One region of the Pseudomonas pergaminensis genome, then DNA from elsewhere that is predicted to be linked to it. Evidence: predicted binding sites of a transcription regulator. Region 1 holds the regulator's gene; the other holds the start of a gene.
What was found. Region 1 encodes FliA, which starts transcription of late flagellar genes. Its sites were predicted from a motif close to CTAAAGTTTNNNNNNNNNNNGCCGNTAA; they were not measured.
Positions count from the first base shown of each region.

Region 1 (14,914 bases):
TTGGAACAAATATTGCTCAATAGTATTCAGAAGGCAGGACAAGGCCAGGAAGAGGGCGTTCTGCTGGAGCCAAGCATGGCTGAGAAACTGCAGCGTTCGTTGATTGACGCCGCACAGCGCCAGGAAATGCAGGGCCAGCCGGTGATACTGCTGGTGGCCGGCCCGGTCAGGGCGATGTTGTCGCGGTTTGGACGCTTGGCAGTACCGAATTTGCACGTTTTGGCTTATCAGGAAATTCCTGACAACAAGCAAGTGACTATCGTCGCGACAGTAGGGCCCAACGGCTGAGGGTAGTGGGTTATGCAAGTTAAGCGTTTTTTCGCCGCCGATATGCGTCAGGCCATGAAACTGGTTCGTGATGAGCTGGGCGCCGACGCCGCGATTATCGGAAACCGTCGTATTGCCGGCGGTGTCGAGCTGACGGCTGCCCTGGACTACACACCCCAGGCCCTGGCGCCGCGCGTGCCGAACATGGAGCTCGAAGACGAGCTGCGCAAGACCGCTTCGCGGATTGTCTCGGCCCAGGCTGAACTGAGCATGCGCGGCGACAGCGATGCCACCACCAACCGCCAATTGTTCGCCGGCTTGCCGCTGACCGCTGCCGAGCCGCTGGTCGAGCCCACCTTCAAAGAACCGCCGCGTCCTGCTGCGCCTGCTCCGGCGCCTGCGGTTGACCAGCGCGTGTTTGATTCGATGCGCTTTGAACTCAACGGCCTGCGCGAACTGCTTGAAGTGCAGCTTGGCTCGCTGGCCTGGACCCAACTGCAAGGCAGCAAGCCGCAGCAGGCCAACCTGTGGCGTCGTTTGCAACGTATCGGCCTGTCTGGCCCGTTGTCTCGCGACCTGCTGGCCCTGACCACTGAAATCGAAGAGCCTCGCCAAGCCTGGCGCATGTTGCTGGCCCACTTGGCGCGGATGATCGTCACCCCGGAAATCGAACCCTTGGAAGAGGGTGGTGTGATCGCCATGGTCGGCCCTGCCGGCATGGGCAAGACCACCACCCTGGCCAAGTTGGCGGCTCGTTACGTGCTCAAGTACGGCGCTCAGAATATCGCGCTGGTGAGCATGGACAGCTACCGTATTGGTGCCCAGGAGCAGCTCAAGACCCTGGGCCGGATCCTCAATGTGTCGGTGACCCATGTCGACCCGGGCCAGTCCCTGGCCAACGCCCTGGACCCCTTGCTGCGCAAGCGCGTGGTGCTGATCGACACTGCCGGCCTGCAAGCCAGCGACCCGGCATTGCGCATGCAGTTGGAAAGCCTGGCGGGGCGTGGCATCAAGTCGAAAAATTACCTGGTGCTTGCAACCACCAGCCAGAAACAGGTTCTTACCGCTGCGTATCATAGTTACAAGCGTTGTGGCCTGGCCGGTTGCATCCTCACCAAGCTCGATGAAACCGCGAGCCTGGGCGAGGTGCTGAGCCTGGCCATCAGTCATGAATTGCCGGTCGCCTACCTGACCGACGGGCCGCGGATCCCGGATGATTTGCATCTGCCGCGCCGTCATCAGTTGGTCAGCCGTGCAGTCAGCGTGCAAATGCAAGAAGAGCCTAGCGAGGAAGCGATGGCCGATATGTTCGCCGACCTTTACCACAACCCGGCAAAGCGGGTGGGTTGAGTCAGGATGAACACCGTGAAATGTATCTACATCGATGGTCTGCAAGCGATTCACGCGGCCAAGCCATGTAGCCTGCGTCTAAGCAAGACAAGGTAAAGAAATAAAATGGGCAGCATGCATCCCGTACAGGTGATCGCGGTGACCGGCGGCAAAGGTGGCGTCGGGAAAACTAACGTGTCAGTGAATTTGTCCCTGGCCCTGGCAGAGCTTGGCCGTCGCGTCATGCTGCTGGATGCTGACCTGGGCTTGGCGAACGTGGACGTTCTGCTGGGGCTGACACCCAAACACACCCTTGCCGATGTGATCGAGGGCCGCTGCGAGCTGCGCGATGTGCTGCTGCAGGGCCCCGGTGGCATCCGCATCGTGCCGGCTGCCTCGGGCACCCAGAGCATGGTGCACCTGAGCCCGGCGCAGCATGCCGGCCTCATCCAGGCTTTCAGTGATATCGGCGACAACCTCGACGTGCTGGTGATCGACACCGCCGCTGGGATCGGCGAGTCCGTGGTCAGCTTCGTGCGTGCTGCACAGGAAGTGTTGCTGGTGGTCTGCGACGAACCCACCTCGATCACCGACGCCTATGCCCTGATCAAACTGCTTAACCGTGACTACGGCATGAACCGCTTCCGCGTCCTGGCCAACATGGCCCAGAGCCCGCAGGAAGGGCGCAATCTGTTCGCCAAGTTGACCAAGGTCACGGATCGCTTCCTCGATGTCGCCTTACAATACGTCGGCGCAGTTCCCTACGACGAGTGTGTGCGCAAGGCTGTGCAAAAGCAGCGTGCAGTCTACGAAGCGTTCCCTCGTTCCAAATGCGCATTGGCGTTCAAGGCTATTGCCCAGAAGGTCGATACCTGGCCGTTGCCCGCCAACCCTCGGGGGCATCTGGAGTTTTTCGTCGAGCGATTGGTGCATCAGACGAGCGCAGGACCCGTGCTATGACAGCGACCGGCTACAACGCGTACAAGAAGTCTGCCCGTGACAGCCAGGGCGAATTGATCGAGCGCTACGCGCCCCTGGTCAAGCGTATCGCCTATCACTTGCTGGCACGCCTGCCCGCCAGCGTCCAGGTCGAAGACCTGATCCAGGCGGGCATGATCGGCCTGCTCGAAGTGTCGACCAAATACGACGCGAGCAAGGGGGCGAGTTTCGAGACGTACGCGGGTATCCGCATACGTGGCGCGATGCTCGATGAAGTGCGCAAAGGTGACTGGGCGCCGCGTTCGGTGCATCGCAATACGCGCATGGTCAGTGACGCAATTCGCGCAATTGAAGCAAAAACCGGTCGCGACGCTAAAGATCACGAAGTTGCGGCCGAACTCCAATTGAGTCTCGACGATTACTACGGGATTTTGAACGATACCTTGGGCAGCCGCCTGTTCAGTTTCGACGACCTCTTGCAGGACGGCGAACACGAAGGGCTGCACGAGGACGGCGCGAGCGCTCATATGGAGCCATCGCGTGACCTGGAAGATGAGCGTTTCCAGGGGGCGTTGGCGGACGCGATTGCCAATTTGCCGGAGCGTGAGCGACTGGTGTTGGCGCTGTACTACGACGAAGAGCTGAACCTCAAGGAAATCGGTGAGGTCCTGGGGGTCAGCGAATCGCGGGTCAGCCAGTTGCACAGCCAGTGCGCAGCCCGCTTGCGGGGGCGTTTGGGAGAGTGGCGAGCGCGCTGACAGGCAGTGTGGGGACACTGTAGACGATACCGCGAGGGCAAGCAGCCTTCGCGGGTTCGACCCGTGGTGCCCCCGGCAGTCCTTTTTGTGTAATGCCTGTTGATTGAAATGGCGCGTCCAGGTGCTGGGCGCGTTTAAGACTGCTTGGAGGTCGAATTGGACAAGAACATGAAAATCCTCATCGTTGATGACTTCTCAACGATGCGGCGGATCATAAAAAACCTGTTGCGTGACCTTGGGTTCACTAACACGGTCGAGGCGGATGACGGCATTACGGCGATTCCGATCCTCAACAGCGGGAGCATCGACTTTCTGGTAACGGACTGGAACATGCCGGGCATGACCGGCATCGACTTGCTGCGCCACGTGCGCGCTGACGAAAAGCTGCGCAGCCTGCCTGTGCTGATGGTGACCGCCGAAGCCAAGCGTGAGCAGATCATCGAAGCCGCCCAAGCCGGGGTTAACGGTTACGTGGTCAAGCCATTCACTGCCTTGGCCTTGAAAGAGAAGATCGAAAAAATCTTCGAACGCATCCACGGCTAATGCCATCGCGGGGGAGCTATGGAGCATAAAGAAACGTCACAGGGAGACTTCGAGTCGACCCTGAAAAAGCATGCTCATCAGTTGGTCGACAGCCTTGAGAAAGGCCAGTTCGGCGACGCGGTGCAGTTAATCCATGAGCTCAACCAGACCCGTGACCGCGGCCTGTACCAGGAAGTGGGCAAGCTCACACGCGAGCTGCACAGTGCGATCGTCAATTTCCAGATTGACCCGCATATGCCCCAGGCCGAAGAAATTTCGCAAATCACTGATGCCACCGAACGCCTGTCCTACGTGGTCAGGCTGACTGAGGCGGCGGCCAACCGCACCATGGACCTGGTGGAAAACGCCACGCCTCTGGTCAACGGCATGGCCAATGAAGCCCAGGCCCTCAGCGTTGACTGGGGCCGCTTCATGCGCCGGGAAGTGGGGGCTGAAGAGTTTCGTGAATTGGCGCGTCGGGTCGATGGGTTCTTGTCACGCAGCGAGCAGGAAAACCGCACGGTTTCCAGCAACCTCAACGACATTCTGCTCGCCCAGGATTACCAGGACCTCACCGGCCAGGTGATCAAGCGTGTGACCCAGTTGGTCACCGAAGTGGAAAGCAACTTGCTCAAATTGGTGCTTATGGCAGGCCAGGTTGACCGCTTTGCCGGCATTGAACATGACCGCGAAGCGATCCTCTCGGAAAAAGATCCACAAAAACATCTCGCCAAGGGTGAAGGTCCGCAGATTCATGCCGATAAACGTGAAGACGTTGTGTCAGGTCAGGATGACGTAGATGACCTGTTATCCAGTTTAGGCTTCTAAGGAGCACCCACATGAGCTTCGGCGCCGATGAAGAAATCCTTCAGGATTTCCTTGTAGAGGCCGGCGAAATTTTAGAGCAACTGTCCGAACAACTGGTCGAGCTGGAAAGCCGCCCGGATGATGCGAACCTGCTCAATGCAATTTTTCGCGGTTTTCACACTGTAAAAGGGGGCGCCGGCTTCCTCCAGCTCCATGAGCTGGTGGAGTGCTGTCACATCGCCGAGAACGTGTTCGACATCCTGCGCAAGGGTGAGCGGCACGTCGACTCGGAACTGATGGACGTGATTCTCGAAGCGCTGGATGCGGTCAACGGCATGTTCAGCGAAGTGCGCGAACGTGCCCCGATCACCGCGGCCACCCCGGAACTGCTGGCCGCGCTGGCGCGCCTGGCAGAACCTGCCGACACCTCGGCTGCGCCTGTGGTGGAAGCCGCGCCGGAGCCCGTGGCGCAAGCCGAGCCGGATGTGACCGACAGCGAGTTCGAACAGCTGCTCAACTCCCTCAGTGCCGTGAAGGCCGAGGCAGAGACGCCGGCGGCTGCCGTCGCAGCACCGACCAGCGAAGACATTACCGACGCTGAGTTCGAGTCCCTGCTCGATCAGTTGCATGGCAAAGGCCAGTTTGCGGCCGATGCTGTCGCACCGGTTGCTGCTGCAGAGGCGCCTGCCGCCAGTGCCAGCACCGACATTACCGACGACGAATTTGAAGCGTTGCTCGACCAACTGCATGGCAAGGGCACCTTCGTGGCCGACGCCTTGCCGGAAGTCGCCGCCACGGCTGCGGCGCCTGCCGCTGCCAATGCAGCACCGGCGGGCGACGGCCTGATCTCCGATCACGAGTTCGAGTCCCTGCTGGACGAATTGCACGGCAAGGGCAAGTTCAGCGAAGTGGCCCCGGCCGCAGCGGTCGCGTCCGCTGCACCGGTGGCCGCCAAAGCCGCAGCGCCGGCCCCGGCCGCCAAGCCAGCTGCCACGCCAGCCGCAGCGCCAGCACCGGCTCCGGCGCGTGCCGCTGCAGCACCGGTGGCCGAGAAGCCTGCCAGTGAAGCCGAAACCACCGTGCGGGTTGATACCGCACGCCTGGACGACATCATGAACATGGTCGGCGAACTGGTACTGGTGCGTAACCGCCTGGTACGCCTGGGCTTGAGCAGCGGCGACGAAGCCATGCAAAAGGCCGTGTCGAACCTCGACGTGGTGACCGCCGACCTGCAGACCGCCGTGATGAAAACGCGGATGCAGCCGATCAAGAAAGTCTTCGGCCGCTTCCCACGCCTGGTTCGCGACCTGGCGCGTCAGCTGAAGAAAGAGATCAACCTGGAACTGGTGGGTGAAGAAACCGACCTCGACAAAAACCTTGTCGAGGCCCTGGCCGACCCGCTGGTCCACTTGGTGCGCAACGCCGTCGACCACGGCGTGGAAACCCCGGAAGAGCGCGAAGCCTCGGGCAAGTCGCGCAACGGCAAGGTGATCCTGGCCGCCGAGCAAGAGGGCGACCACATCCTGCTGTCGATCACTGACGACGGCAAAGGCATGGACCCGACCATATTGCGCAACATCGCGGTCAAGCGCGGCGTGATGGACAAGGACGCCGCCGACCGCCTGACCGACACCGAGTGCTACAACCTGATCTTCGCCCCGGGCTTCTCGACCAAGACCGAGATTTCCGACGTGTCGGGCCGTGGCGTCGGCATGGACGTGGTGAAGACCAAGATCAGCCAGCTCAACGGCTCGATCAACATCTACTCGACCAAGGGCCAGGGCTCCAAGATCGTGATCAAGGTGCCGTTGACCCTGGCGATCATGCCGACCCTGATGGTGATGCTGGGCAACCAGGCTTTCGCCTTCCCGCTGGTCAACGTCAACGAGATCTTCCACCTCGACCTGTCGCGCACCAACGTGGTGGACGGTCAGGAAGTGGTGATCGTACGCGACAAGGCGTTGCCACTGTTCTACCTCAAGCGCTGGCTGGTGGCATCGGCCAAGCACGAAGAGCAGCGCGAAGGCCATGTGGTGATTCTCTCCGTGGGCACCCAGCGGATCGGCTTTGTCGTCGATCAACTGGTTGGCCAGGAAGAAGTGGTCATCAAGCCTTTGGGCAAAATGCTGCAGGGAACCCCGGGCATGTCGGGTGCGACCATCACCGGTGACGGTCGGATCGCGCTGATTCTCGATGTTCCGAGCATGCTCAAGCGTTACGCCGCTCGGCGTATTTGATTCTGGTGGGGCAGGGCGGTAGTGCCCGCCCCGCCTAACGGAGTGTTTATGGCAGTCAAGGTCCTGGTGGTGGACGATTCGGGTTTCTTCCGCCGCCGCGTCTCGGAAATTCTTTCCGCCGATCCAACGATCCAGGTGGTCGGCACGGCCACCAACGGCAAAGAGGCGATTGATCAAGCCATTGCGTTGAAACCGGACGTGATCACCATGGACTACGAGATGCCGATGATGGATGGCATCACGGCAGTTCGGCACATCATGCAACGCTGCCCGACCCCGGTGTTGATGTTCTCCTCGCTGACGCACGAAGGCGCCCGGGTCACCCTGGATGCGCTGGACGCTGGCGCGGTGGATTTCCTGCCGAAGAATTTCGAAGACATCTCGCGCAACCCCGAGAAGGTCAAGCAAATGCTGTGCGAGAAAGTGCACAGCATTTCGCGCAGTAACCGTCGCAGCCTGTTCAGCGCGCCAGCGCCGACGCCTGCACCGGTTGCAGCACCGGCTGCACCGACGTCATCGTTTGCTCGTCCAGCGCCTGCGCCGGTTGCACGGCCTGCCGTGGCGCCGGTTCGCGCTGCTGCGCCTGCGACTGCCCATTCGCCTGCGCCGAAGCGCAAGGCCTACAAACTTGTGGCTATCGGCACGTCCACGGGCGGCCCGGTGGCCCTGCAACGCGTATTGACCCAACTGCCGGCCAACTTCCCGGCGCCGATCGTGCTGATCCAGCACATGCCTGCGGCGTTCACCAAGGCATTCGCCGAGCGCCTGGACAAGCTGTGCCGCATCAGTGTCAAGGAAGCCGAGGATGGCGACATCCTGCGTCCTGGCCTGGCGTTGCTGGCGCCGGGTGGCAAGCAAATGATGGTGGACGGCCGTGGCGCGATCAAAATCCTGCCGGGCGATGAGCGCCTGAACTACAAACCCTGCGTGGACATCACCTTTGGTTCGGCGGCCAAGTCCTACGGCGACAAAGTTCTGGCGGTGGTCCTCACCGGCATGGGCGCCGATGGCCGTGAAGGCGCGCGGCTGCTCAAGCAGGGCGGCAGCGCAATCTGGGCCCAGGACGAAGCCAGCTGCGTGATCTATGGCATGCCCATGGCCATCGTCAAGGCGGACCTGGCCGACGCCGTCTATAGCTTGGACGACATCGGCAAGCATCTGGTGGAGGCCTGCCTCTGATGGATGTATTGAGCCTGATCGGCATCATCATGGCGTTTGTCGCGATCATCGGCGGCAACTACCTCGAAGGCGGTCACCTCGGCGCATTGGCCAACGGCCCGGCAGCGTTGATCGTGATTGGCGGTACCGTGGGCGCGGCGTTGTTGCAGTCGCCCATGAGCTCGTTCAAGCGCGCCATGCAGATTCTGATATGGATCATTTTCCCGCCTCGCGTGGACCTGCCAGGTGGCATTGATCGCGTGGTCAACTGGAGCCTCACCGCGCGCAAGGAAGGCCTGCTGGGCCTGGAGGGCGTGGCTGACGCCGAGCCGGACAGCTACGCACGCAAAGGCCTGCAATTGCTGGTGGACGGCGCCGAACCGGAAGCGATCCGCAGCATCCTGGAGGTGGATTTCTACACCCAGGAAAGTCGCGACATCAACGCCGCCAAAGTCTACGAAAGCATGGGCGGCTACGCGCCGACCATCGGCATCATCGGTGCGGTGATGGGCTTGATCCACGTGATGGGCAACCTCGCCGATCCGTCGCAACTGGGCAGCGGCATTGCCGTGGCATTTGTCGCCACCATCTATGGCGTGGCGAGTGCCAACCTGGTGCTGTTGCCGGTGGCCAGCAAGCTCAAGTCGATTGCCATGCGCCAGTCGCGTTACCGCGAGATGTTGCTGGAAGGCATCCTGTCGATCGCCGAGGGTGAGAACCCACGCTCCATCGAATTGAAGCTCCAGGGCTTCATGGATTGATGGGAGATATCGATTATGAGCCGTCGCCGTCGCGAGCCTGAAGAACACGTCAACCACGAGCGGTGGCTGGTGTCCTATGCGGACTTCATCACCTTGCTGTTCGCGTTTTTCGTGGTGATGTACTCCATCTCGTCGATCAACGAAGGCAAGTACAAAGTCATTTCCCAGGCGCTGATCGGCGTGTTCAACGATGCCGACCGCGCCCTCAAGCCGATCCCCATCGGCGAAGAACGGCCCAAGACCGTGACGCCGGCCAAACCGTTGGTCAACGACAGCGATGAAACCGCCGCAGGCGTGGGTGGAACCAGCGATCCGCTGAAAAGCATTGCCGATGACATCAGCGCCGCGTTCGGCGATTTGATCAGCTCCAACCAGATGACCGTGCGTGGCAACGAGCTGTGGGTGGAGATCGAGCTGAACTCCAGCCTGCTGTTTGCCAGTGCCGATGCGATGCCCAGTGACCAGGCGTTCACTATCATCGACAAGGTGGCGGCGATCCTGCGGCCGTTCGAGAACCCGATCCACGTGGAAGGCTTTACCGACAATTTTCCGATCAGCACCGCGCAGTACCCGACCAACTGGGAGCTGTCTTCGGCACGTGCCGCGAGCATCGTGCGCATGCTGGCGATGCAGGGTGTGAACCCTGGGCGCCTGGCGTCGGTGGGGTATGGCGAGTTCCAGCCGGTGGCCAATAACGCCACGGTGGAGGGGCGCGCACGTAACCGTCGGGTGGTGCTGGTGGTCTCGCGCAACCTGGATGTGCGCCGCAGCCTGACCGGCACCGGTACCGCCAATGCGACACCGGATGCCGCCTTGAAGCGGGCTGGCACACAAACTGCACCGCCCCCTGTAAAACCGCCGGTTCGTCAGAGCGCCGTCAATTCTCCGTCGCCGGCTCAATAACCTTATGCAATGTCTCGGTCGCGCCTGTGCCTGCCGGGAGGAACCAACCGAATGAGAGTCTGGGCAGTTGCCAATCAAAAGGGTGGGGTCGGCAAGACCACCACCTCCATCGCCTTAGCCGGCTTGCTGGCCGAGGCGGGCAAGCGCGTGGTCGTGGTGGACCTGGACCCTCACGGCTCCATGACCAGCTATTTCGGCTACGACCCGGATGCGCTGGAACACAGCAACTACGACCTGTTCCTGCACAAGGGCAGCGTGCCCGCCGACTTGCCGGGGCAACTGCTGCTGCCCACCAGCAACGAGAGTATTTCCCTGCTGCCCTCCAGCACCGCCCTGGCCACCCTTGAACGCCAGTCGCCGGGGCAGAGCGGGTTGGGCCTGGTGATCGCCAAGACCCTGGCGCAACTCTGGCAGGACTTCGACTACGCCATCATCGACAGCCCGCCGTTGCTGGGCGTGTTGATGGTCAACGCGTTGGCGGCCAGCCAGCAGTTGGTGATCCCGGTGCAGACCGAGCACCTGGCCGTCAAAGGTCTGGAGCGCATGGTCAGCACCCTGGCAATGATCAACCGTTCGCGCAAACAGGCGCTGCCGTTCAGCATCGTGCCGACTTTGTTCGACCGCCGCACCCAGGCATCCCTCGGCACCCTGCGTGTGTTGCGCGATGCCTACCCGGATACCATCTGGAACGGCTACATCCCGGTGGACACACGCCTGCGTGACGCCAGCCGCGCCGGCCTGGCGCCGTCGCAGTTCGACCCGAAAAGCCGAGGCGTACTGGCCTACCGCGCGTTGCTCAAGCACCTGCTGTCCCAGCAACTTGTGGCGCAGGTGGCGTGATGAACCGTCCCGTAGAACTCAAGACCCGGCCGCAACTGGCACTGGAATCCTACCTGGATGCCTTGCTGCAGGATGCGACCGCGGAAGAATTGCCGGAACCGATCCTGGTGCTGGAGCCCGCTGTAGAGCCGGAAAGCACGCTGGATGAATTCCAGTTGGCCGTTCTGGAAGAGCAGGCCCGCGACGCGCAGGTTGTGCCGGTTGCCCCGGTCATCGTGCCGATCGCGCCGGCAGTGGTTGCGCCCGTGGTGGTCGAGCCGGTGGTGGAAGTGCACCTGCCACCGAGCATCACCCCGCCGCCGGTGACTGGCGATGGGCGTCCGAGTTGGGCTGCCGAGCCGTTCGAATGCCTGCTGTTCGATGTCGCCGGGTTGACCCTGGCGGTACCACTGGTGTGCCTGGGCTCGATCTACTCCCTGGAAGGTCAGGAACTGACGCCGCTGTTCGGGCAGCCGGAGTGGTTCCTCGGCATCCTGCCCAGCCAGGCGGGCAACCTCAAAGTGTTGGATACCGCGCGTTGGGTCATGCCCGACCGCTATCGCGACGACTTCCGCCAAGGCTTGCAGTACGTGATCTCGGTGCAGGGTTATGAGTGGGGGCTGGCGGTGCATCAGGTCAGCCGCTCGTTGCGCCTGGACCCGAACGAAATCAAATGGCGCAGCCACCGGGGCCAACGGCCTTGGCTGGCGGGCACCGTGATCGAACACATGTGCGCGTTGCTCGACGTCGCCGAACTGGCCGAGTTGATCGCCAGTGGCGCGGTCAAGGCGATGCCACAGAACAAACGCAGTTGATTGAACAATAAGGGCCGCATGCGAATGCGGTCAGCGAAGCACACACGCCGTGTCATGCGGCATTTGAAGGGGTCAGGGGTATGAATAAGTCAGCGTCCGCACAAGGTTTGGATGATCCGATCCTGCAATGGGTTACCTTCAAACTGGACAACGAGTCCTATGGCATTAACGTGATGCGCGTGCAGGAAGTGCTGCGCTACACCGAGATCGCCCCGGTACCGGGTGCGCCGAGCTATGTGCTGGGCATCATCAACCTGCGCGGCAACGTGGTGACGGTGATCGACACCCGCCAGCGTTTTGGCCTGGTACCGACTGAGGTCAACGACAACACGCGTATCGTGATCATCGAAGCCGACAAGCAAGTGGTCGGGATCATGGTCGATAGCGTGGCGGAAGTGGTGTACCTGCGCCAATCGGAAGTGGAAACCGCACCGAATGTGGGTAACGAAGAGTCCGCCAAGTTCATCCAGGGCGTATGCAACAAGAACGGCGAACTGCTGATTCTGGTTGAGCTGGACAAGATGATGAGCGAAGAAGAATGGTCGGAACTGGAGAGCATCTGATTGTTCTTTGAGGCCGCGGTGATTGTCCTGGCCCTGTTGTGGGCCGGGACCCTGGCGTTCCTGCTGCGCTATGTGCGCCAGCAGCGCGAATTGTTCCTGCAGCAGGCCGAGCGTGATGCGGTGCGTGACCGGCGCATTCTGGAGTTGGTCAAGCGGGTTGATCATTACCAGCAGAGTGCGGTGAAGGTGGGGGATGAGGTGCATGAACTGCGCGCCATCCTTGCGCCGTTGCCCGACAAGCTGGCGCAGATTGAGCAGCGGGATCCGTCGAGCCTTTCGTTTGCGCAGGCGGCGAAGTTGGTGGGGATGGGGGCTACGGTGGATGAGCTGACGCAGTCATGTGGGTTGACGCAGGCTGAAGCGCAACTGATGAGTAAGTTGCATAAGAGTTGATTGGGTTGTGAGTACATATCCGTTGCTGCGGTGACGGCTGGTATTGGTTCCGCCCTTACGGCGGCTCACTTTTGAAAAGCGCAAAAGTAAGCAAAACGCTCTTGCCCCAACACTCGGCACCTCGCTTAGGCTCGGTGTGCCCTCACTCCGGCTTTGGAGCGTGGGCCGCCGCGATGGGCCATCCTTGGCCCAGCGCGGCTAACCCGGCGTCCTGCCGGGTTACCCACGCTCCAAAGCCTGCGTTCGGCCAGCGTGTTTAACGGGGCGCCTCAGATCAAGATCAAGAGCGACTCGCTTCGCATCGTGGATACGCGGTCCATTGTAGGAGCCGGCTTGCCGGCGAAAAACGTGAGACCGCCGCGTTCATCCAGACACCCCACGTCATCGTTAACGACCATCGCCGGCAAGCCGGCTCCTACAGTGGGCCGCGTTGGCTTTTGCCTTTGCTTCACACCACTTAAGCCGGCTGTCAGGCCGCTGTGCTCTTGCTTTTGATCTTGATCTTAGGCGCCCCGTCAAACACGCTGGCCGGAATTCGGCAGGGATTTGGGGGGTAAACCGGCAGGGATGCCGGTTTAGCCGCCCCGCGCCATGGATGGCGCGTGGCGGCGGCCCCCCAAATACCTGTCGGATTACGGGCATACCGAGCCTAGGCGAGGTACCGAGTGTTGGGGCAAGAGCCTTTTGGTTACTTTTGGGCTCTTTTCAAAAGTGACCCGCCGTAAGGGCGGAACCAATACCCGCCGTTACCCAAAAAACGGATATGCACTCAATCATCCAATTTTTTTCCCATCCAATGGCTTTTTTCTCCCCGCCCAAGGTCCACATCCTCCAAGCACCCTTGAATCAGGAGATTCCCGCAATGACCACCCCCAAAGCCCTGTTGATCCTCCACGGCAAGCAAGCCCTCAACGAGGACGTCCGCACCGCCGTGCAGGCCCGGCGCGAGCAGGGCGGCGAGTTGGCGGTGCGGGTCACCTGGGAAGGCGGCGACGCCCAGCGGCTGGTCAACGAAGCCCTCACTGACGGCTACACCCACATCATCGCCGGTGGCGGCGACGGCACCCTGCGCGATGTGGCCGAAGCCATGGCCCAGGCCAAGGCCGACGCCAGCCTGTTGCTGATGCCCCTGGGCACCGCGAACGATTTCGCCAAGGCCGCCGGCGTGCCGCTGGGGCCTGCCCAGGCCCTGGCACTGCTGGACGTGCCACCCAGGGCCATCGACCTGGGCCAGGTCGGCGGGCAGATCTTCCTCAATATGGCGACCGGCGGTTTCGGCAGCCAGGTCACTGCCAACACCTCCGAAGACTTGAAAAAAGTCCTGGGTGGCGCCGCCTACCTGTTCACTGGCTTGACGCGGTTCAGTGAGTTGAAGGCCGCCTACGCCGAGCTGGATGGCCCCGATTTCCACTGGAAAGGCGAGCTGCTCGCCCTGGGGATCGGCAACGGTCGCCAGGCAGGCGGTGGGCATGAGCTCTGCCCAGGCGCCATGGCCGATGACGGCCTGCTGGACGTCAGTATCCTGCCGGCCCCCCAGGAAGTGGTCGGTACATTGCGCGAGTTGATGAACAACGGCTGGGGCCTGGACACCATGTTTGTCCGCGCGCGCCTGCCATGGGTGAATATCAAGGTCGCGCAAGGGCTGTATATCAACCTCGATGGGGAGCCGCTGGAGGGTGATGACCTGCACTTCGAAGCCTTGCCTCAAGCCTTGCGCGTGCACCTGCCGGTGGATTCGCCGTTAGTCGTCCAGGCTGATGATCTGCTCGCGCACCGCGAATAGCACCAGGCCCGCCACGTCGAAAATCTGCAGGCGCTTCATGATCTGCGAGCGGTGGGCTTCCACGGTCTTGATGCTCAGGCCCAGGCCGTGGGCGATTTCCCGCGTGGACTTGCCGCGCACGATCAGGCGCAGGATCTCCAACTGCCGCGCCGTGAGGTTGTGGCTGTGGCCGGCGGGGGTGGTGGGCCCCTGGCTGCGCACCAGCGCCTGGTTGATCACGGTGTGGGCAATCGCCGGGCTCAGGTAGCGTTCGTTGTTGCGCAAGGCCAGCAGTGCGTGTTCCAGCTCGTTGGCGGTGGTGTCCTTGAGCAGGTAGCCATGGGCGCCGGATTCCAGCGCGCACATGATCAGTTCCGGGTCGGTGTGCATCGAAAGGATCAGCACTTTGCTCTTGGGGTAGACGCGCTTGAGCTGCTGCAAGGCATCCAGGCCGCCGGTGTGTTTCATCGACAAGTCCAACAGCACGATATCCGGCAGCAGGGCGCTGAACTGCTCCAGCAACTGCGCGCCATCGCTGGCTTCGCCGATCACCGTGTAGCCGGGAATGTCCTGGACCAGCGCGCGAACGCCGGCCCGGATCAGTGCGTGGTCATCCACCAGGAGTAATTTGCAGGTCACTCGAGAACCTTAGGGGAACTGGCCCGTTCGAGGGCGCGCGGCGCCCAGGGGAAAAGCGCTTCGATCCGTGTCCCTTTGCCTGGCTGGCTACTGACGGATAATGAACCGCCAAGCTGATCAGTCCGCTCGGACATGCCGGCCATGCCCCGTTGGCCTTCCAGGCCTGGGTTGATGGCTGGCGAAAAACCCTGCCCGTCATCGCAGATAACCAGCGACAGGCCCTCGGGCAGGCGTTGCAGGCG
Region 1 is NZ_CP078013.2:4,770,385-4,785,298, reverse strand. It holds gene flhA (flagellar biosynthesis protein FlhA) at 1-288, shown strand, start outside; gene flhF (flagellar biosynthesis GTPase FlhF) at 301-1,617, shown strand; gene fleN (flagellar synthesis regulator FleN) at 1,723-2,556, shown strand; gene fliA (RNA polymerase sigma factor FliA) at 2,553-3,293, shown strand; gene KUA23_RS21580 (chemotaxis response regulator CheY) at 3,462-3,836, shown strand; gene KUA23_RS21575 (protein phosphatase CheZ) at 3,855-4,643, shown strand; gene KUA23_RS21570 (chemotaxis protein CheA) at 4,655-6,859, shown strand; gene KUA23_RS21565 (protein-glutamate methylesterase/protein-glutamine glutaminase) at 6,908-8,038, shown strand; gene KUA23_RS21560 (flagellar motor protein) at 8,038-8,778, shown strand; gene motD (flagellar motor protein MotD) at 8,794-9,681, shown strand; gene KUA23_RS21550 (ParA family protein) at 9,733-10,521, shown strand; gene KUA23_RS21545 (CheW domain-containing protein) at 10,521-11,315, shown strand; gene KUA23_RS21540 (chemotaxis protein CheW) at 11,396-11,878, shown strand; gene KUA23_RS21535 (DUF2802 domain-containing protein) at 11,879-12,271, shown strand; gene yegS (lipid kinase YegS) at 13,134-14,054, shown strand; gene KUA23_RS21525 (response regulator transcription factor) at 14,013-14,672, opposite strand; gene KUA23_RS21520 (sensor histidine kinase) at 14,669-14,914, opposite strand, start outside.

Region 2 (14,914 bases), 2.0 Mb from region 1:
GATAGGTCGTTTCCATGAAGGACAACTGAGTACTCTTCGCCTTGATCTCCTCGGGCGTGAAGATCATCTCGTTTTGCGCGTCGATCACCGCTGGCTGATCCGCATTTACCGTCCAGGGTTTGAAACGCCATTGTGTGGCCGCCTCCACGGCGGCTTCGCCGAACTCGGGCTTGGTGGCGCTGAGCGCTTTTACATCGCTGACCGAACCATCATTGTGGATGTTCAAGCTGATGCGCGCATGTCCCGGGACAGACGTCAGGAACGAGGGGTAGTGCGGCTTGGGCATGGACACGGCTTCGGGAACGAACGCCGCCAACACCGAGGTCGATAGCAACAAAGCCGCTGCCAAGACAAAAAAACGCATAGTCGTAAATCCCTTTACCGATCGACGCCATCGCAGCGCCGAATTCGGGCGGGATTATCGAAGCCAGCCTGGGCAAAGAGCAACCATTCCTATTAAAAACGAAGATTCTTACGCCCCATGAAATCAGCGCTGCATGCCCCAGCGCTTCACCGTCAGACGCTCGAACGTGTCAAACACCAGGTTTTCCACAAGCAGCCCGATCAGGATCACCACCGCCAGCCCGGCAAACACCTTGTCGGTGTACAGCTCGTTGCGGTTCTGGAAGATGTACCACCCCAGGCCACCCTTGCCACTGGTTGCACCGAACACCAGTTCGGCGGCAATCAATGTACGCCAGGCAAACGCCCAGCCGATCTTGAGGCCCGCAAGAATCGACGGCAGCGCCGCCGGGATCAGGATGAACAGCACAAACCGCATGCCCTTGAGGCCGTAGTTGCGCCCGGCCATGCGCAGGGTTTCGGACACGCCAAGGAAACCTGAGTAGGTGTTGAGCGCCAGCGCCCACAATACCGAATGCACCAACACGAAGATGAGGCTGTTCTGGCCCAGGCCAAACCACAGCAGCGCCAGCGGCAACAAGGCAATCGCCGGTAGCGGGTTGAACATCGAGGTCAGGGTGCTCAGCAAATCACGGCCCAGTTGGGTCGATACCGCCAATGTGGTCAGGGCGAACGCCAGTACGATGCCGATCAGGTAGCCCTTGATCAGCACCACCAGCGAGATGCTGACCTTGCTGAGCAATTCGCCGCTGAGCAGGCCGTCGTAGAGCGCGTGAAAGGTCTGCAAGAAGCTCGGCAGCAGCAGGTCATTATTCTGATAACGCGCAACGGCTTCCCAGAGGATCGCGAGCACGATCAGGATCAGGCCCTTGCGCAGCCAGCCTTGTTGCCACAGGCGCTGGCGCAGGGGCAGTTCGCGTTCAACGGGGACGCTGAGCAGCGGTTCGAGGGTGATTTCATATTCCTGGCGCATGGATGTTCCCCTTAATACGCGATGCGGATATCAGCGAAGCCCAACTCACGTTCGGCCTCGGGCGCTTCATCGAACAGCAGGCGATGAATGCGCCGTGCCGACGCCTGGAACTCCACGCCACCGAGGCTGTGCAGGTCGTATTGATGGCTGTGGATTTCCGCGCGTACCCGCCCAGGGTGGGGCGACAGCAACAGAATGCGATTGCCCACCACCAACGCTTCTTCGATGGAGTGGGTGACGAACAACAGGGTAAAGCGCACCTCTTCCCAGAGCAGCAGCAACTCTTCCTGCATCTTGCGCCGGGTCAGCGCATCGAGGGCGGCGAAGGGTTCGTCCATCAGCAGGATCTTGGGCTGCATGGCCAGGGCACGGGCGATGGCGACACGGGCTTTCATACCGCCGGACAGGGTGTGTGGGTAGGCGTCGGCAAAGGCGGTGAGGCCGACTTTGTCGAGGTAGTGCAGTGCACGTTCTTCGGCGTCGGCGCGCTTCAGGGTTTTGGAGGCCAACAGTGGAAACATCACGTTCTGTTTGACGGTTTTCCACGGCGGCAGTTGGTCGAATTCCTGGAACACCACGATACGGTCCGGGCCCGGTTGCTCGACCTTTTGCCCCAACAGGCGGATCTCGCCTTCGCAGGGTTTGATAAACCCGGCGATGGATTTGAGCAAGGTGGACTTACCGCAACCCGAGGGGCCGAGCAGCACGTAGCGGTCGGCCGGGTCGATCTCGAAACTCACCTGGTGGGTGGCCCGCACCACGCGCTCGGGGGTGCGGTATTCCAGGCTGACGTTATCCACCGCGAGTAAGGGGCCGGTGGTGTGCAGGTTGCTGGCCGTGTGGCCTTGCAAGGGCGCGTTCATCTCAACTTCCTTGCAGGGGCTTGGCGTCCTGGAAGAAGTAGTCCTTCCACGATTCAGGCTTGTTCTTGATGGCACCGACGCGGTAGAGGAATTCCGCCAGCGGGTAGGTGTTTTTCGGCGTAACGCTGAATTCGAACTGCGGGTTGTCGATGATTTTCAACAACTCGGCGCGGTCGATCTTGGCCTTGGTCACGCGCAGGTAAGTGTCGGCTGCAGCGCCTTTGTCGTTCTGGGCGAACTGCGCGGCTTCGGTCAATGCCTCGACGAACGCCTTGTAGGTTTTTGGGTTGTCGTTGCGGAATTTCTCGGTGGCGAACAATACCGTCGGCGAGTTCGGGCCGAGCAGGTCGTAGGTGTTCAGCACCACGTGCACGTTCGGGTTGGCCAGGGCCTGGTCCTGAAACGGCGGGTTGGAAAAATGCCCGGTCAGCTCGGTGCCGCCAGCGATCAGCGCTGCGGTCGCATCCGGGTGAGGGACGGCGACGGTGTACTTATCGAGGCGATTGAATTCCTTGTCGCCCCACTGCTTGGCCGCCGCGTATTGCAGGAAGCGTGACTGCACCGACACGCCCACCGCGGGCACGGCAATGCGGTCCTTCTCGGTGAAATCGGCGATGGTCTTGACCTTGGGATTGTTGCTGACGAGGTAGTACGGGAAGTTACCCAGGGAAGCCACGGCCTTGACGTTCTGCTTGCCGTGGGTGCGATCCCAGATGGTCAGCAGCGGGCCGACACCGGCTCCGGCAATGTCGATGGAACCGGAGAGCAGTGCGTCATTGACTGCCGCGCCGCCAGACAACTGTGTCCAGTCGACCTTGATGTCGATGCCTTCCTGTTTACCGTATTTTTCGATCAGGTTCTGGTCGCGTACCACGTTCAGCAACAGATAAACGATGCCGAATTGTTCGGCGATGCGGATCTCGCCTTCGGCCTGCGCGGACGCCGGTGCAATCAGGCTGCCGGCCAAGAGGCTGACACCCAGGCCGACGGTCGCCGCCAGCCGTGCGAATGGAATTTTCCTGGACATGGTCATGCTCCGATCAGAAAGGCGCGTCGCCCTGGATGGTGGTACGAAACAGCTTGCGGCGCAGATGGCTCGGGCAACCGGCGGCCAGGTGGATCAGCGAGCGGTTGTCCCAGAACACCAGATCGTGGGGCTGCCATTGGTGGCGGTAGATGTTTTCTGGTAACACGCTGTGGGCGTAGAGTTGGGCCAGCACGTCGCGGCTCTCATCCTCCGGCAGGCCGACGATGCGGGTGGTGAAGCCTTCACTGACAAATAGCGCCTTGCGGCCGTTTTCCGGGTGGGTGCGCACGATGGGGTGCACGACTTCCGCCACCTGGGCGAGCTGCTCGGGGGTCAACGTGGGGCGCCAGTTGCCTTCGAATTTGGTTTCGCTGTAGCGCGCGGTATAAGAGTGAGCGGCGCTGCGACCTTCGACGGCTTTGCGCAGATGCTCGGGCAATTGGTCCCAGGCTTTGTGCATATCGGCAAACAAGGTGTCGCCACCTTCGGAGGGCAGCTCCTGGGCGTGCAGCATCGAGCCCAGGCTCGGCAGTTCTTTATAGGACAGGTCCGAATGCCAGAATTTGCCGGCGTCACCCAGGCCGATGGATTGGCCGTTTTCGATAATGTTGGAGACGATCAGGATTTCCGGATGGTTGGCCAGCAGGAACTGCTTGAGTACGTGGATCTGCAGCACGCCGAAGCGGCGGCTGAAGGCAATCTGTTGTTCGGGCGTGATGCGTTGATCACGAAAGACCACGACGTGATGGTCCAGGTGCGCACGGTGAATGCGCGCGAAATCCTGCTCGTTGACTGGGCGTGACAAATCCAGGCCAATGACCTCGGCGCCTACACTGCCGGGAAATGGACGAATCTCGAAGGTTTGGGCGGTAGCGGTCGCTGTTGGAACAGTAGAGGTGGCGGACATGAGGTCACTCCCGGTCAGACAGGAGTGTGACTTTATAGATATAAGAACGGCTATTTAAATACCGTTAGTGAATATCGATAGACAGGAATGTATCGACCGAACCCCATACTTCCTAACGCATGGGGAATAAACTGCAACAGCAAAGTGTTCATTCCGTAACCGCCGATAATGCAGCAATCGGCGCAGGAAGCCGGCCGATGAACCCGGCCGTGTAAGACGCCGTAAATGTCGGTTGTGGGGGGTGGGAGCGTGATGTTGAAGCGCTTACAAGCCGAAACCGTACCCGTTTGACAAGCTTATGGGCAGTCTCTAGTGTGCATTGGATCCAATTAGCCACCCTATCAGAATAAGGAGGATAGCGTAACCGTGACGCAGAAGCCGAACCCTTTGAACAGCATCAAGATCAGCGGGCCTATTCCTGCCCATCTCGCTCGTTCCGTGATTGAAGAAACCTTGCGCAACGCCATCCTCGATGGACGCTTGCCGTGCGGTACCGCCATGCGCCAACAGGAATTGGCCAGCCTGTTCGGGGTCAGCCGCATGCCCGTGCGGGAAGCCCTGCGCCAGTTGGAAGCCCAGTCGCTGTTGCATGTGGTGACGCACAAGGGTGCCGTGGTTGCACCGCTGATCGAGGATAACTCGGCGGAAACCTATGAACTGCGGATGTTGCTGGAGTCTGAAGCATTGCGCTTGTCGATTCCGTTGCTCACCGAGGCCGATATCGCCGAGGCGGATGCGATCATCGTCGCCCTGGAGCAGGAAAAAGACTACAGCGAGATTGGCCGCCTCAATCGGCTGTTCCACATGGCCCTGTATGGCAAGGCCCCGAACCAGCGGCTGCTCAATCTGGTGGAGCACGGGTTGAACGAAGAGGAGCGTTTCCTGCGTTATAACCTGGAGGCCATGGGGTTGGGAGAGACGTCCCAGGAAGATCACCGCGAATTGCTGAACCTGGTCGCCCAGAAGAAAACCCAGGAAAGCATCCTGACGCTGCGCAATCACTTGATGCGAGGCATGGAAGTGATCAGCGCCTACCTCAACGGCCTGGAGGCCGACGACGCCAAGAAAGGTAAGTACTAAGGCGCGCGGCCCTCCTGTCGCGAATCTTCCTTACCCCGGGGCTCACTAACTCACGATTAGCGCCCCGCACAGAAGAAGTTTCCCACCTGCCGTAAAGAAGCAAACTTACAGCACATATTATTTAGAAAAACTTCTAACACATTTGTATGCTCGCCAAATTGTTTAACCCGCTTATTATCTTTCCTTACTAAACCAGATAGTTCATTCCGACGTCGCGACGCCCCCATATTGAGCGGCTCGCACGCCAGCGCCTGGTTTATACCTGCTCAATCCTTGCCGATTACAAAAACTCATCGCTGTTCCCACACAGCAGACGCAACAACTTATAGGCATCAACCATGCATCAACCGTTACTTGAAACAATAAAACTGCAGTTATGCAGCCATTCGTTATTTACAGAAATAACTTCTCTGCGAAAGTTGCAACTTTTTATGGAAAGCCATGTATTCGCTGTCTGGGATTTCATGACCCTCGCCAAACGTCTGCAACAGGAGCTGACCTGCACGCGTCTACCCTGGTTGCCACCTGTCGACCCATGGGCTGCACGCCTGATCAACGAGATTGTGCTGGGAGAGGAATCTGACGAACATCCTGCGCAAGGCTATTGCAGCCACTTCGAACTTTACCTGGAGGCCATGGCGGAAGTAGGCGCCAGCACTACCGCTATCAATCACTTCATTGCGCTGCAACGCCAGGGCCTCGAAGCAACTGCCGCCTTGCATGAAGTCGAGATTCTTCCCGGTGTGGCCCGCTTTGTCAGCGACACCTTACACCTTGCGCTAAATGCCCCTGCCCATTGTGTGGCCGCCACATTCCTGCACGGCCGTGAGCACGTCATCCCACCGATGTTCGAGCGCATCCTGCAATCCGAGGCGCTCAACCACCGTCAGACGCCTACCCTGTGCGCCTACCTCAAGCGCCACATCGAATTGGACGCCCAGGACCATGGGCCGGCAGCAGAGCAGTTGCTTCTGCGCCTCTGCAGCGCAGACCCGGCCTACCCGCAACAGGCCAACGCTGCCGCCGTGGCTGCCGTCCAGAGCCGCATCGCGCTCTGGGATGTGGTTCGGGCTTCGCTGCACGAGATGAAGCCATGACCGCTGCCGATTACAAAACCATTGCCGACGACTGGGAGCGCCGCGCAACCATCCGCACACGTCCTCGCCGTTTGCTGGAGGATGATGACAAGCTGATCTACCCGTTGTTTCGCCAGCCCCTGGTGCTTTGTGCAACCTTTATCGAACACTGCCCGCAGTGGCGCGATTTTGTCCTGGCACAGAGCTTTTATAAATTCATCAACGACGTGGTGATATTCGAGACCGAGATTGTCGACCAGACGGCACGCAGCATTGCCAAGAATCGCTTCTCGGTGCCCTTCCCGCTTGCCTGTCGTATTGATGCGATGACCATCGTTGTGGACGAGGACTACCACGCGTTGGTGGCACTGGATTTCCTCCAGCAAACCGTGGCCATGACGGGGATACAACCCCTGGCGCTACCCCAGGAAATCGAATTGAGCCGAGCGCTGCCGGCGGCACAGGCGCAGGTACCCCCTCACCTGCACGATGCCGTCGCGCTGATCGGCGTGGCCATTGCCGAAAATACCGTGACCCACGATGTGGCGGCGTTCTCCAAGGACGCCAGCGTCAAAGCCTCCGTCCGTGGCTTGATGGCCGACCACCTGGCCGATGAAGGCCGCCACGCACAATTCTGGACGCGCTTGGTACGCCTGTATTGGCAGGCTGCCAGCGCCGACGACCGCGACAGCATTGCCAAGGTGCTACCGATTTTCCTGGCCCGGTACCTGACCAACGACCTGCAAAAGAACTTCGACCTTCAGTTGATCGACCACCTCGATATCAGCAGCCCCCTGCGCAACGCCTTACGCGATGAAGTCGCGGCGCTGGCCTTCCCCATCACCCGCCAGCATCCTTTGATGGGCAATATCCTGGGCTTCCTGCAACACAGCGGCTTGCTGCAGACACCAGGTGTGGCCCAAGGGCTGACCGACTACTTGCACGTGGCCGGGAGGGTAGCATGAGGCGCCTGACCATCGGATTTTCCGGCACCAGCAGTGCCTTGGCGGCTATCAGGCGGGAGCTGGAGCAGTATGGGTATGTCTTGAGTGATGCCGGCTCGGACCTGTGGATCGATGACGGCAGCCAGTCGTTGCCGAACCCGGCACACCAAACCTCAGTGCTGGGCCTGCGCCTGGGGGTTGGCCCAGTGACCGACTGCGGGTTACCCGCACTGCAACTGCGCGCCTATGGGCCCGAGGGGCGACTAGCGGCTGTCCTTGAAGTCGCAACGGAGCCCAGTGGAAACGGCCAGCGCCTGCGCCAGCAAGTGACCCAAACGATGATGGAATGGGTTGCGCTGCACGTCAGTGGTTTTTCACGCGACCCCGGATATTTCTCCGTCAAAGCGGTCGCCAATGAATGGCCCGAGCAGGGTTTGGACGCGCTTGACGCCTTGGCATTTGTTCACCGATTCAACCGCACCGAAGACCTCGCTGTCATGCGGGAGGCCCAGGTGCCTGTGATCGAACGGTTGCAGGCCAGCCTTCACCAATTCGCTGATAGGCGGGCGCTGAACATCGACAGCAGCGTGGTGACTTACCGCGAGTTGCACGTGCAGGCCCTCATGATTCAGCAACGGTTAAGCCCTGTGTTGGGCGTCACGCAGGCACCACCGGTGGTTGGGGTTTGCCTGGAAAAGTCCGTAGCGTTGTACGCCAGTATTCTCGCGGTTATGGGCTGTGGCGCGGTGTATCTGCCGCTGGCTCCGGACCACCCGCCTCAACGCCATCAGGCCTTGCTCGAGAACGCAGGGGCCCGGGTGTTGCTGGACGCCGGCCAGCACCCCTTGCGAGAGCGCTTCATTACACTGGATGTGCGCGAGGTCGACCCGCAGGACACCGACTTGCTGCGTCCGCTGATGCACGCTCAGCCCGCCCTCGATTCGCCCTGCATGACGCTCTATACATCGGGTACCACCGGCCATCCCAAGGGGGTGTTGCTCAGCCAAGCCAACCTGGCACATTTCGCGGCCTGGTTCAGGGCCTGCATGAACCTGGATGAACAAAGCCGTATCCTGCAGTTTTCACCGGTGAGCTTTGACTCGTCCCTGATCGATATTGTCCCTACCCTGATAGCGGGCGCCGAGTTGATCGTCCCCAGCGCAGAGCAACGACACGACCCTCAGCAACTGCTCGATCTGCTCCAACGTCAGCGCGTTACCCATGCCTTTTTGCCCCCCTCGCTGCTGAGCATTCTGCCGCCCGATCAACCGCTGGGCCTGACGCACCTGCTGACCGGGGGTGACGTCTGCGAACCCCATGTCATCGACCGCCTGGCGGCGCAGTGCCAATTTCACAACCTCTACGGCCCCACGGAGGCCACCGTAATGATCACCCATCGTACGTTTCAACCTGGCGACAGCAACCGCAATCTCGGCCGGCCGATCGCCAACAGCTGGGTGTTGATCCTCGATGACGACCAGCAGCCGGTCGATGAAGAGGTGATGGGTGAGGTGTACATCGTTGGGCCTGGCGTAAGCCTGGGCTATGTGAACGACCCACCTCAGGCGACCAGTGCCTTTGTGGAGCTTGCAGTGCCTGGGGGCCAGCCCTTGCGCGCCTACCGCAGCGGCGATTTGGCCCGGTGGACCGCCGATGGAATCATGCTGGGCGGACGACGTGATGATCAGGTGAAGATTCGTGGCTTTCGGGTCGGGCCCCAGGAGATTGAGCAGTGCCTGCGTACCAGCCGGCTGTATCGCCAAGTGGCGGTGGTGATCGACCCTGACCGCAGGATCCGTGGCTTTGTCGCTCAACCCGAACCCGGGGCTACCCTGGCGGCCCTGCAGCAACACGCGCGGCAGTGGCTGCCCGACTACATGCGGCCCGGCTTCTGGGATGAGTTGGCATGCATGCCGTGCGCCAGCAACGGCAAGATCGACCGTGAGGCCTTACTGGCAGTGCCGCTCCAGCCCAACGTGCAGGAGGAAGGTGGCACGGCACACACCCCGCTTCAAGTTCGGTTGACTCGCCTGTGGAGCGAACTGTTGACGCTGCCCGAGGGTGAAGTGTCTATCGATGAGAGCTTCTTCGATCTCGGCGGCCACTCGATTGTGCTATCGACGTTGTTGCTGCGCGTTCGCGAGCAGTTTGGTCGTAGTTTCGCACTGAGTCATTTCATTGAAGTACCGACGATTGGTACGCTCGCAACGCTGCTGGAGAACGGTGAACGACCCGATGCTTCCTGCGATGCTGCTGCTCGCGATGCTCAACGGGACTGGACGTTCAACACGCTGCCAGAGGACCGCGCAGGCGACCCACACAAAGTGATCGTGACGGGGGCCAACAGTTTTGTTGGTGTTCATATCGTCGAGGCATTGCTGGCCGCAGGTGCAACGACCGTGGCGTGCCTGGTACGTGAGACGCCGGGACAGTCGGCGATGGCACGATTCACTCAGGCGTTGCGTGAGTACCGCCTGGAACATCTGGACCTGAGCAGGGTGCAGGTATTCGCCGCCGATATCAGCCTCCCTCGGTTGGGCCTGGCCAGCGACGCGTATGATGCTATCGCCCAGGATTTCGGGGTGCTGATACACAACGCAGCACGGGTCAATCACGTGATGGACTATACATCTCTGGCCAGGGACAACGTTGCCCCCCTGTTCGAATGCCTGTGCCTGTGTGAGACCCACAGCAAGAAGGTCCTCAACTTTATCTCGACACTGTCCGCTTCGAGCGCTGTCGACTCGCAGGGTTATGTCCTCGAAGCGCCCGCTGCAACGACGTTGCCGCTGTACATCAAGAATGGCTACAACCTGTCCAAATGGGTTGCCGAGCGCCAACTGGGTCGTGCGGTGGAGCGCGGCGCCTGGGTGAATATCCATCGACCCGGCAACATCAGTTTCAACAGTCACAATGGTGCCTGCCAACCGCAAAAAAATCGTCTGATGCTGATGCTCAAGGGGTCACTGCAACTGGGCCTGATGCCTCGGTTGACGCTGAACTTCGACCTGATGCCGGTGGACTTCCTGGCGCGCTTCATTGCATTCCACAGCAGCCGCTTTCAGGCCGACAGGCATGTGTTCAACCTGCATAACCCCGAGCCGTTGAGCTGGGAGGACTACCTGGATGCGTTCAATCGAGCGGGGCACCGTTTCAAGCGGGTGAGTATCGCGCAGTGGCAACAGGCGCTGCGAACGGTAAACCAGGACAACGCACTGTTTGGCGTGCTCGGTTTCTACCTCGATCGCCTCGACGAAGACATCGGCGACACATCGATGATTCGCCACGACAACGCACGACAGGGTATCCAGCAGATGGGGGCACGCTACCCCGAAAAAGACCCGGCGTTGTTGAGCAAAGGCTGCAACTACCTCAAGACCATCGGCTTTCTTTGAACGCCTCAGGACAACCTCATGAAACTGCTGCAACCCGATACGTTAATTCGCAATCCGAACGGCCTGCCGATAGTGGCGTCCGTCTCGGTCAACTGCTGTGCCTCTCGCCTGTGGGCGATGGTGGGGCAGTTTGCCGGCTTCGATGTGTTTATTCCGGACCTGATGCATATCGAAATGACCGGCTCAGGCGTGGGCGCATTGCGGACTAAATTTTTCCGCGATGGTAACTGTGTCGTGGAACAGCTCAATAGCCGGGACGAACAGGCCATGCACATGACCTGGACCACAATCTACAACACACTGGGCGTGGCCAGGTTATGGGCGGCGATGCATGTGGAAGCGCTTGAAAAGGAGCGCTCCAGGGTGACATGGACAATTATTGCTGAGCCCACAGAGGAGGTGAGCCCAGGGTTTGAACAGTTTGTGCAGGGCTTCGCCAACGGCGCATTGGACAACGTTCGCCGGTTGCTTGGCTAAGCGGCAGGAGCGACGCGCGTCGCTCCCGCCATTCAGTCAGCGGGTTAGATCTTGAAGCTATCGACCAGTTGCTTCAACCGATTGGCCTGCTGCGACAGGGCATCGCAATCCTTGAGGGTTTCATTCAGATTGGCCACGCCCTGCTGGTTCAGCAAGTTGATCTGGTTGATGTCCACATTGAGGGTTTCCACCACGGCAGTTTGTTCTTCGGTGGCGGCAGCCACGGACTGGTTCATTCCGTCGATCTCGACAATCCGCTGCGTCACGCTGACCAGGCGCTCACCGGCCTGGTTCGCGACCTCTACGCTTTCTTCGCTGGAGGTCTGGCTGGCGTTCATGGTGGTGACCGCTTCACGCGAGCCCACTTGCAGCGAGGTGATCATTTTGTGGATCTCCTCGGCCGACTCCTGGGTTCGATGAGCCAGGTTGCGCACCTCGTCCGCGACCACTGCAAAACCTCGACCGGCCTCGCCCGCACGCGCTGCCTCGATGGCCGCGTTAAGCGCCAGCAAGTTGGTTTGCTGGGAGATGCCTTTGATCACATCAAGGATGTGACCAATGTTGTCGGTGCTGGCGTTCAGGGTTTCGATCTGGGTGCAGGACAAGCTGATCTTCTGCGACAGCTCCGACATCGCAAGAATGGTTTGCTCCACCACTTTGCGCCCATCGTCGGCTTGCTCACTGGCACCACTGGCGTGCTGTGAAGCATCCGCGGCGTTACGCGCGATTTCCTGGGTAGCGGCACCCAGTTCATTGATCGCTGCGGCCACGCTATTGGTGCGTGCACTCTGCTCATCGGAACCGATGATAGAGGCATTGGACGAGGCCATTACACGCTGGGACAAGTCGTGTACCTGGCGGGTTGCCGAAGACACTTCCGAAATCGAAGCGTGGATGCGCTCTACAAATTGATTGAACGCACTGCCGACCTCGCCGAATTCGTCCTTGCTGGTGACAGCCAGGCGACGGGTCAGGTCACCCTCGCCCTGGGCAATGTCCTGCATCGCTACGCCCATGGTGGTGAGGGGGCGCAGCAAGACTTGGATCAGCAAGCTCAGGAGCACGGCGATCACGACCACGGCGATCAGCATGGCAATCAACGCGGAAGTTCGGAACTTGCCCAGCGGCGCGTAGGCTTTGTCTTTATCAATCGACAGGCCGATATACCAATCTGCGCCAGGCAAACCACTGATAGGGGTGAAGGACAGGATGCGGTCCTGCCCATTGAGGACGACGTCTTGGCTGACCTTGTCGATACGCACTTGGGTGCCGGGGTAGATGTCCTTGAGGTTCTTCATCACTTGGTCCTGATCAGGACTGACAATGACTTGGCCGTCGCCGCTGACCAGGAATGCGTGGCCGATACCGCCGAAGTCCACCGAGTTGATGATCTTCACCAAGGTTTGCAGGCTCAGGTCACCGCCGACGACGCCGAGCAATTCACCGTTCTTTTTCACCGGAATGGCGATGGTCACGATCTGTCCACCCACTGCGGCCATGTAGGGTGGCGTGAGCATGGGTTTATCTGCGGCCACTGCCTGCTTGTACCAAGGGCGCTGACGGGGGTCATAGCCATCGGGCATTTTCGCGTCGGGGCGCTGGGTGAACACGCCGTTGGTTTGGCCAACGTAGGTGAACTGGAAGTTCGAAGTGAATGCCGCTTGATCGACCAGACCGGGAAGGTCGGCACCACTACCTTGGTGGGCAACGTTTTGCGTGAGGCTTTCGAGCACCAGTATTCGACCACTGAGCCAGTTCTGAACACTGCTGGCGGTGAGTTCACCGGATTGTTGGATGGACGACTCCAGGTTCTGCGTAATGATGCTGCGTTGCAGGTAGTCGTTGTAGAGGGTGAATAACGCGAAGGCCAGAACCACGACGCCTGACGCGGCCAACAGAATTTTATGACTGAACTTGAGATTCATTTCATCGACTTCTTTTGCCAAAGGGGGGTGAGCGTGCCGAGTGGAACATTCCATGTAACGCGATAGGCGGACTCTCGGGCCGCTCTATTTCGGTGCACGCATGGCTCGTCAGGCTTTCGGCCAAGCCGCGGCAAAACTTAGAAAATTGTGAGATAGATCCTCTTTTAACGTAGGAAACCGACAAGTGGTTACTCGACGAGGATCGGTGTTGCAAAATTTTTCTCCCTCCCGAACAATGCGACTAATTATCATTTGTGACGTTTGGCCGAGCTCGCTTGAATGCCGTCTGCTGAGTACTTCCCGTGTGAAAACGCTGTTCAGGCGCTGTATTGCACCCATCACAGTTGGCTGAACACCTGGCTGCGTAGCCGTCTGGGCAACGCGGCGGATGCTGCCGACTTAGCACAAGACACCTTTGTACGCCTGCTGCAGAAAACCGAACGCTTTGAACTCAAGGCTCCCCGGGCATTTTTGCGCACCATTGCACGAGGGTTGGTGATTGATCACTGGCGCCGCGAAGAGATCGAACGGGCTTACCTCGAATCTATCGCCCATTTGCCCGAGGCAATGGCGCCGAGCGCGGAAGCGCGGGCGCTGGTGTTGGAATTACTGGAAGATATTTCCCGTCTTTTGGAGGGTCTCAAGCCTAAGGTGCGTAAGGCATTTCTGCTGGCTCAGTGCGATGGGCTGACACACAAGCAAATCGCGATGCACATGGGCGTGTCGCTGCGCTCAGTGGAGCGTTATGTGGCCGAGGCGCTCTACCATTGCTATGTCCTGCGATATGAAACATGACACCCATGGATAATGCCGCGCGTTGCGGACCCGATCCCCGGGTGATCAAACAGGCTATCAATTGGGCACTGCGCCTGCGTAACAACCGTGCCAATGTCCGTCTGCGCGAGCAGTGTGAGCAGTGGCGCGAAGCTCACCACGACCACGAAGTGGCCTGGCAACGGGTACAGGCGCTGCAACAGGAGTTGAGCGGCACTCTGGCAGCGATTCCGGGCGCGCATGTGGCGCTGGAAAACAGTGCGCAGGGGTTGGGCCGTCGACAGGCGTTGAAGCTATTGACCGGCGTGCTGGTGGCTGGCTCAGCGGCCTGGGTAAGCCGGGATCTGACTGGCTGGCAGCGCTGGACCTCCGACTTCGCAACCGCCACCGGCGAACGTCGTAGCATCCAGTTGTCCGATGGCACGCGCCTGCAACTTAATACTGACAGTGCCGTAGACCTTGCCTTCAATCCTCAGCAGCGCCTGATAACCCTGGTGCGCGGTGAAATCCTGGTGACGTGCGGTGCGGCTGCCTCGGCGCCATTGTTGGTTCAAACACGTCACGGCTTGTTCGAAGGTATCGACGGACGTTTCGCTGTCCACCAAACCAGTGACTGCACGCGGTTAAGCGTGGTCAGCGGCAACGTGGCCATCCATTCACCACACCAGCCGAATGGGTTGTCGACCCAGGCCCACGCCGGCGATAACTACCTCGTGCGTCAGACCCAAGCCACCCTTGCTCCGCCTCTGGCCATGGACATTGGCGCCTGGACCGATGGGCTGATCGTGACGCGGGATATGCGTCTTGCGGATTTTCTATCAGAGGTTGGGCGTTATCGACCGGGTTACCTGGGTTGCGCGGTAGAGGTAGCTGATTTGCGGCTATCGGGGGTCTTCCGCCTGGAGAACACCGATCAATTGCTGGCGATCCTGGCGCGAACGTTGCCGGTTCAAGTGCGTTACCGCACGCGTTGGTGGGTGAGTGTGGAACGGTCGGCCTGATCGTTTGTTTTTTTGGCGGCTTTTTTCCGTGAGTCCGGCTTAGACAGTAAGCCTATCAATCTGCCCTCACCGGCCTCTACGGAACCTGATCATGACTGCGTGTTTCCAC
Region 2 is NZ_CP078013.2:128,469-143,382, reverse strand. It holds gene KUA23_RS00675 (energy transducer TonB family protein) at 1-364, opposite strand, end outside; gene KUA23_RS00670 (ABC transporter permease) at 488-1,336, opposite strand; gene KUA23_RS00665 (ABC transporter ATP-binding protein) at 1,348-2,199, opposite strand; gene KUA23_RS00660 (ABC transporter substrate-binding protein) at 2,201-3,226, opposite strand; gene KUA23_RS00655 (TauD/TfdA dioxygenase family protein) at 3,240-4,133, opposite strand; gene KUA23_RS00650 (GntR family transcriptional regulator) at 4,500-5,213, shown strand; gene KUA23_RS00645 (DUF3050 domain-containing protein) at 5,552-6,310, shown strand; gene KUA23_RS00640 (diiron oxygenase) at 6,307-7,254, shown strand; gene KUA23_RS00635 (amino acid adenylation domain-containing protein) at 7,251-10,628, shown strand; gene KUA23_RS00630 (SRPBCC family protein) at 10,647-11,105, shown strand; gene KUA23_RS00625 (methyl-accepting chemotaxis protein) at 11,150-13,030, opposite strand; gene KUA23_RS00620 (sigma-70 family RNA polymerase sigma factor) at 13,310-13,825, shown strand; gene KUA23_RS00615 (FecR domain-containing protein) at 13,822-14,805, shown strand; gene KUA23_RS00610 (TonB-dependent siderophore receptor) at 14,897-14,914, shown strand, end outside.
Region 2: the regulator FliA is predicted to act here: its motif matches at 13,144-13,171, upstream of KUA23_RS00625 (methyl-accepting chemotaxis protein).